Regions from separate parts of the Trichocoleus sp. ST-U2 genome, predicted to be linked through region 3. Evidence: predicted binding sites of a transcription regulator. Region 3 holds the regulator's gene; each other region holds the start of a gene.
What was found. The regulator NtcA, encoded in region 3, controls nitrogen genes in cyanobacteria. The targets are predictions, from matches to a motif close to TTTGTANNNNNNNNTACAAA.

Region 1: the regulator NtcA is predicted to act here: its motif matches at 1,107-1,126, upstream of NC996_RS22985 (TIGR00300 family protein).
Region 2: the regulator NtcA is predicted to act here: its motif matches at 1,326-1,345, upstream of rpoD (RNA polymerase sigma factor RpoD).

What each region holds. Positions count from the first base shown of each region.
Region 1 is NZ_JAMPJY010000046.1:28,692-30,964, reverse strand. Features, by position in the region: gene NC996_RS22995 (hypothetical protein) at 1-168, shown strand, start outside; gene NC996_RS22990 (GDSL-type esterase/lipase family protein) at 291-974, shown strand; gene NC996_RS22985 (TIGR00300 family protein) at 1,193-2,273, shown strand, end outside.
Region 2 is NZ_JAMPJY010000003.1:36,214-38,486, forward strand. Features, by position in the region: gene rpoD (RNA polymerase sigma factor RpoD) at 1-1,115, opposite strand, end outside; gene NC996_RS02640 (polysaccharide deacetylase family protein) at 1,774-2,273, opposite strand, start outside.
Region 3 is NZ_JAMPJY010000023.1:58,911-61,183, forward strand. Features, by position in the region: gene fabI (enoyl-ACP reductase FabI) at 1-323, opposite strand, end outside; gene ntcA (global nitrogen regulator NtcA) at 703-1,374, shown strand; gene NC996_RS16340 (DUF3084 domain-containing protein) at 1,622-2,273, shown strand, end outside.

The DNA.
Region 1 (2,273 bases), on a different contig from region 3:
AAGAAAGCCAGCGCTGTATCATTTCTTATCCAAGCAGGATTGATTGATATCGGGGGCATTATTTCAATTATGTTGGGAACATCCTTGCCATTAGTCATCCTTATGATGTTGGCGCAAGGCGTTTATTTGATTATCGATGCTTACCGCGCCGAAAAAAGTGGTCAGTAGACGAAGCGCGGGGAGAAGCATTCGCATTAATAATATTGGGTTAAGTGGCATAGGCGATCGCTCTCTCTTTTCGCCCCTACCGCCAACCATCTGCAATATCGTTGAGTTGAATTGGAAACCGTATGAAAAAACGCCGATGGGTGTGGTTCTTTAGTTTGTTGTTCGCTTCCCTGCTGGTTGTTACCAGTTGCGGCAACAATTTCGATGATGTCAAAAACCTCAAAGCGGGTGCTGGTAAGCAAGTTATCGTCTTAGGCGATAGCATTGCCTCTGGATATGGCGTGGACAAGACAGAAGCTTTTCCTAGCGTGTTGAGTCGTCAACTCGGTTTGCCAATACTGAATCGCGGTGTTAGCGGCGATACAACCGCAATGGGCTTGAGTCGCTTACAAAAAGATGCGATCGCGGCAGAACCTTGGCTGGTAATTGTTGAATTAGGTGGAAATGATTTTCTGCGAAAAATTCCTAAAACAGAGACAGAACAAAACTTGCGACAAATTGTAACCTCCATACAACAACAAAAAGCAATTGTTGTGCTGCTAGGAATAAATCTCGGCTACATAGAAGATGAATATGACGAACTTTATCAACGTGTTGCTAAAGATACACAGGCTTATTTAATTCCGCAGGTTTTAACTGGAATTGTCGATAATCCGAAAAATCGGCAGGAGGATATCATTCATCCAAATGCCGCCGGACACCAGCTTTTAGCCTCCCGCGTTGCTAAAAATTTACAGCCCTTATTAGCCCAAGCTACTTGGCCTCCAGCTTTGTTGCAATATCGACGGAGTGCGAATCAAACATAGGAGCGACTTGCTCTCAAACTGTTAAATATTCCCACTAAATCACTTTTTGTCAAGCCCCTTGGGTTGTAAAAGAATAAAATAGACATTAGCCTCTAGAGCTGACTTTCGCTGTTACAAATAAGAGGTAAAGATTTCGTAACAAGTCCTACAGAATTGGATCATGGAAAGTCTGTATCCAATAAGAGTTTGCCCTTGTCTATTTCACTAGAGATTCTTTTATGACCTCCTCGATCCGCTTCCTCATGTGCGCTCCCGACCATTACGACGTGGATTATGTGATTAATCCCTGGATGGAGGGCAATATTCACAAATCCTCGCGCGATCGCGCCGTAGAGCAATGGCAAAAGCTTCACTACGTCCTCAAAGACCACGCCATTGTCGATTTGGTTGCACCCCAACGCGGTGTGCCTGATATGGTGTTTACAGCCAATGCTGGGCTGGTGCTGGGAGATACCGTCGTCCTGAGCCGCTTCTTCCACAAAGAGCGGCAGGGTGAGGAGCCTTATTTCAAGCAATGGTTTGAGGAAAAAGGCTATAAGGTGCATGAACTGCCCAAGGACTTGCCGTTTGAAGGCGCTGGTGATGCGCTGCTGGATCGAGAGGGGCGCTGGTTGTGGGCGGGATACGGCTTCCGCTCAGAACTCGATTCTCACCCGTTGTTGGCAAAGTGGCTCGACATCGAAGTGCTATCGCTGCGACTGATGGATGAGCGGTTCTATCATCTGGATACCTGCTTCTGTCCCCTGAGTGGCGGCTATTTGCTCTACTATCCCCCCGCATTTGATTCTTACACCAACCGCTTGATTGAAATGCGAGTTGCGCCGGAGAAGCGGATTGCCATTGAGGAAGCGGATGCGGTGAATTTCGCCTGCAACGCGGTGAATATTGACCACGTTGTAGTGATGAATAAGGCGAGTGAGGCGCTCAAAAAACGCCTTGCCGATGTTGGATTCCAAGTCATCGAAACGCCGCTGACAGAATTTTTGAAAGCCGGGGGTGCTGCCAAGTGCCTGACGCTGCGGGTGACGGAACCCGTCCGAGAAGAAGTCCATGCCAATGTCTCGGTGGAAAGCCGCACGATTCGCCTAGAAGGGCATTTGCTGGACTCCGGCTTAATCAACCGTGCTTTAGATTTAGTCGTAGAAAATGGGGGCAGCTTCCAGGTTCTCAACTTCAGTCTGGGAGAGCAACGGCAAAGTACCTCCTCTGCGGAGGTGAAAGTGTCGGCTCCTTCCCACGATGTGATGGAAGCGATTTTGTCGCAGCTTATCGATTTGGGTGCGGTGAATTTGCCCCAAG
Region 2 (2,273 bases), on a different contig from region 3:
CGGGTAACGTTGAAGATTTGACCGATTTCTTCAAGAGTTTTCATGCGTCCATCATCCAAACCGTAGCGCAGACGCAGCACATCCCGTTCGCGGGGGCTGAGGGTGTCGAGGACGCTTTCTAGATCTTCCCGGAGGAGGTTTTTAGAAACTTGATCTTCGGGGGTTTCACCATCTGCTTCGATGAAGTCACCCAGACGGGAGTCTTCTTCTTTACCGATGGGAGTTTCTAGAGAAATGGGTAACTGAGCTGATTTAGCAATGAATCGCAGTTTCTCGATGGTCATTTCCATGCGAGTAGCGATTTCTTCTTCAGTGGGTTTGCGACCCATTTCTTGGGATAGAAGCTTGGTAGTTTTTTTGATCCGAGAAATGGTTTCGTACAGGTGAACAGGTAGTCGAATGGTGCGAGATTGATCCGCGATCGCTCTCGTAATTGCCTGACGAATCCACCACGTCGCATACGTGGAGAATTTGTAACCTTTTTCGTGGTCAAATTTTTCAGCGGCTCGAATCAAGCCTAGACTGCCTTCCTGAATCAAGTCTTGGAAGGATAAGCCGCGATTCATATATTTTTTGGCAATCGAAACCACCAAACGCAGGTTTGACTGCACCATTTTGTCTTTAGCGCGGCGACCTACATAGAGGCGATGTCGGAACGCTGGTAGGCGCTTCTTCACCTCTTTAGACCACTCTTCTTGTTGGGGTTCTCGCCCTAGCTGAGTAGCGAGTTGTTCCCAGACTCGCTCAGATTTCAGCACTCCCTCAGCCCACTCTATATCCTGCGGTTCCCGCTCCAGATTTTCGATCAGTTGCTCGCGCAAACGCTCTAATTCTAGTAAGTCGGCTATCTTGCGTGCGAGTTCAATTTCTTCATCGGCTCTTAAGAGACGAATCCGACCAATTTCTTGTAAATAGAGACGAATCGAATCCTCAGTGTAGTGTTTCTTTTTCGTTTGCACCCGACGACGGGATCTACTGACCTTACCAGGCTTACCTTCGTCTTCATCGGGCGTTACGTCTACAAAGTCGTCTTGATCCGCGTCTTCATCAATTAAGAGATCCAACTCGCTCTCAGGCGGAGTGATGATTTCGAGTACGTCGTTGGCCTGGGTCATGCCGAATTCCTCATGCTCCTTCAGTTAAAGACCAGAAGATGGTGTTAGTTAATCTACAAAACAAGTTAGCCAGTCGTTTACCTTGCCAGCTTTCAACGCTTGCTGACTGGCTCAATGAGAGAAAAGAGAGAATGCGCTTGCGTGCAACGCCAGCGTTCGATAACCGCGTTGAAATAGGTGTTAATGCTGGTAGTGTTCAAAACCTTTCCGATTGTAGCCTTTCTCACAAAACTTGCACGCTTTTGGTTTATTTAAACCTTCAAATATGAAGTTAATGTCAAGGCGGCTTTTCCCAATGGATAATCCGATTGGAATTGATACACCCACTCCGATCTCATCTCCTTCAACTAGCTTGTACAGGATTTACCAGCAACACTCGCTGGTTGATTTGGTGATGCCTCCAGCCAGTTGAGCGCTGTCTTTCTATAAATAGCCTATAGTTAAGCGTCAAAGGTTTGGGGAGAGTAGCACTAAGCAGTAATGAACGTTTAGGCAAAACTAGAGAAAATATTGCTTGATTTCGCATTTTGCTTAAATGCAACTCTATCCTACTGACGCTTGATGGGCGATGGGTTGCGACAAATGGCTGAATTCTATTCCGTCATTCTAATCAACAAGAGCCAAAATGTGACAGAGAAAACATCAATATATTTCGTATTTAGGTTAAAGAGGTCAACTGACTTTGCTGCCACAGCGCATCGATGGTAACAAATTGATATCCTTGCTGCAATAGTTTAGGCACTAACTGGGCGGTCGTTTCAGCCACATCTTGACCTCCATAATAGCCATCATGCAAAACAATGACCGAACCATTTTGGACTTGCCGCAAAACTCGCTGTACGACGACGCTAACCCCAGGCTGTACCCAGTCTTCCGGCACCACGCTCCACATGACAGGTCGATAGTTCCACTGCTGCAATAAATCTAAGGTCTGGGGTGTAAACAAACCATTGGGGGGTCGAACGTCACGAATAAATCGTGGATCGAGTTGACAGGCGTGTTGGATCGCCTGCTGTGTCTGTTCCATACTTTGTTTGAGGTCAGATGGACTCAGCTTGGGAAAAGCGCGATGATCGTACCCATGTAGCCCAAGCCAGTGACCCCGCCGGTAGACTTCTTTCGCAGTCGCTGGTGCGCGGTTAACGCAAACACCCAGCC
Region 3 (2,273 bases):
CTAAAATCACCTGATAAATCTTCCTTGTTCGCAAAAGCAAGACAATGGATCAGGATGTCTAGCTTGCCCCACTTATCGCGGATGGCGTCAAATGTAGACTGAATTTGGGTCTCATTCTGGACATCGCAGGGTAAAAATAAGCTGGGGTTGAGGGGTTCTACCAACTCTGCCACTTTTTTTTCAAAGCGGCCTCGGTCGTCTGGCAGGTAAGTCACTCCTAGATTCGCACCCGCTTGGTGCAGTTGCTGAGCAATCCCCCAGGCGATCGATCGATTGTTGGCAATGCCGGTGACAAGGGCGTTTTTTCCGGTTAAATCTAGCATAAATGTCGATTTTGAAGGCAATATTAGAGGATATCCGATTTAGGGGAGTATTCAAGATCGCGATCGCCCGGAGCAAGGCTGTCTAGTACGGGTAAGGAGCGTGCCTCCTTACTCACCATGCATCCCACCCGATAGCGCAGATACTGTCAAGATATCAACATTTTCCGTCATAATCTTACTTGCCTTGAGCAGGGAGAGAACTAAAGAAGGTAGCCGGGGAAACTACTTTAAAATTTTGTATCAAATAGCACAAAAACCGCTTGGAAGTCAGTTTATCTGTGTCTAATGTCAGAAAACTCTCATAGTTGTTTTGCTATGGTTAAAGTTCCTCCGACAGAAAGTTGCAGAAGTCTGTAGGGCAGCATTTAGGAAAAAGGAAGTGGCAGTGACGCAAGATAGACCGCTAGCAGCTGTGTTCCGTCAACTGGGAGGTGGGGCGTTTCCACCCGTGGTGGAAACTTTTGAGCGGGGCAAGACGATCTTTTTCCCAGGAGACCCGGCTGAACGGGTATACTTTTTGCTCAAAGGTGCAGTAAAGCTGTCTCGCGTGTATGAAGCTGGGGAAGAAATTACCGTGGCGCTGCTGCGAGAAAACAGCGTTTTTGGAGTACTGTCCTTAATTACAGGGCATCGTTCGGATCGGTTTTATCACGCTGTAGCATTTACGCCAGTGGAGCTGCTTTCGGCACCGATCGATCAGGTAGAGCAATCGCTCAAGGATAATCCGGAGCTATCGATGTTGATGCTGCGAGGGCTTTCTTCGCGCATTTTGCAAACAGAAATGATGATTGAGACATTAGCTCACCGAGATATGGGATCGCGCTTGGTGAGTTTTCTATTGATTCTGTGCCGTGATTTTGGCGTTCCTACCGCCAATGGAATTACGATCGATCTGAAGCTTTCTCATCAAGCGATCGCTGAAGCAATTGGCTCCACTAGGGTAACAGTCACCCGCTTACTGGGAGATTTGCGGGAGGAAAAAATGATTTCTATCCACAAGAAAAAAATTACGGTACACAACCCAGTTACACTGAGTCAGCAGTTTACTTGAAAACAGCTAGAGGCTTTGGTCAGGTTGTCGGTTAGGTTGTCGGTTAAAACGGCATGGTAGCGCGAGCAAGTTATCAAGTTTTAACATTTAGTCGGGAGTTCAGTTAAAAGGTCTCAGGTTTTAAGCGGATAGTTTTCAACCTTGCAACCTTTAACCTTTCCGATTTCACCTTCGATCTTTAATTCCTGTTAACCCTTTCTCTAGCCTGCGATGCGATAGGCTGTAACTGGAATGACTGTAGCAGACAATGACCGACAGTGCGCTCTTCCTGATTTTGTCTATTTTAGTGTTGGGAAGCGTCATCGCAACGGTAGGCGATCGCATTGGCACGCGCGTGGGAAAAGCACGCCTGTCGTTGTTCAATCTGCGTCCCCGCAAAACAGCTGTTTTAGTAACGATTCTAACGGGACTAACGATTTCTGCCTCAACACTGACAATCATCTTTGCGACAAGCGAACAATTGCGGATTGGAGTTTTTAGACTCCAAGAAGTGCAGAAAAAACTCAAGACAGCAAGTAAGGATATTGCTAAAGCGAACGAGCAGAAACGGAAAACCGAAAGCGAACTTGCTAAAACCGCCGCCCAAAAAGAGCAAGTAGAGAAGGAACTCGCTCAAGCTCGCACCCAGCAATCTGTCGCTCAGCAGCGCTTAGATGCGATTAATCGATCTTTGGCAGCTGCGCTGGCTAAACAAGGCCAGACGGAGGCGCAACTAAATCAGACTCAAAGCGAACTGACCCGGGTTGCCAGCAGCTTTCAGCAAACCCAAAAACAGCTTACATCTGTCTCAGGGCAAGCCAAGACGCTACGTTCCGAAATCCAACAACTTCAAGCAGAACGCCAAGAATTGCTCCAGCAGCGAAATCAAGTCAGAGCTGAAATTACTGAATTCAAAGCGA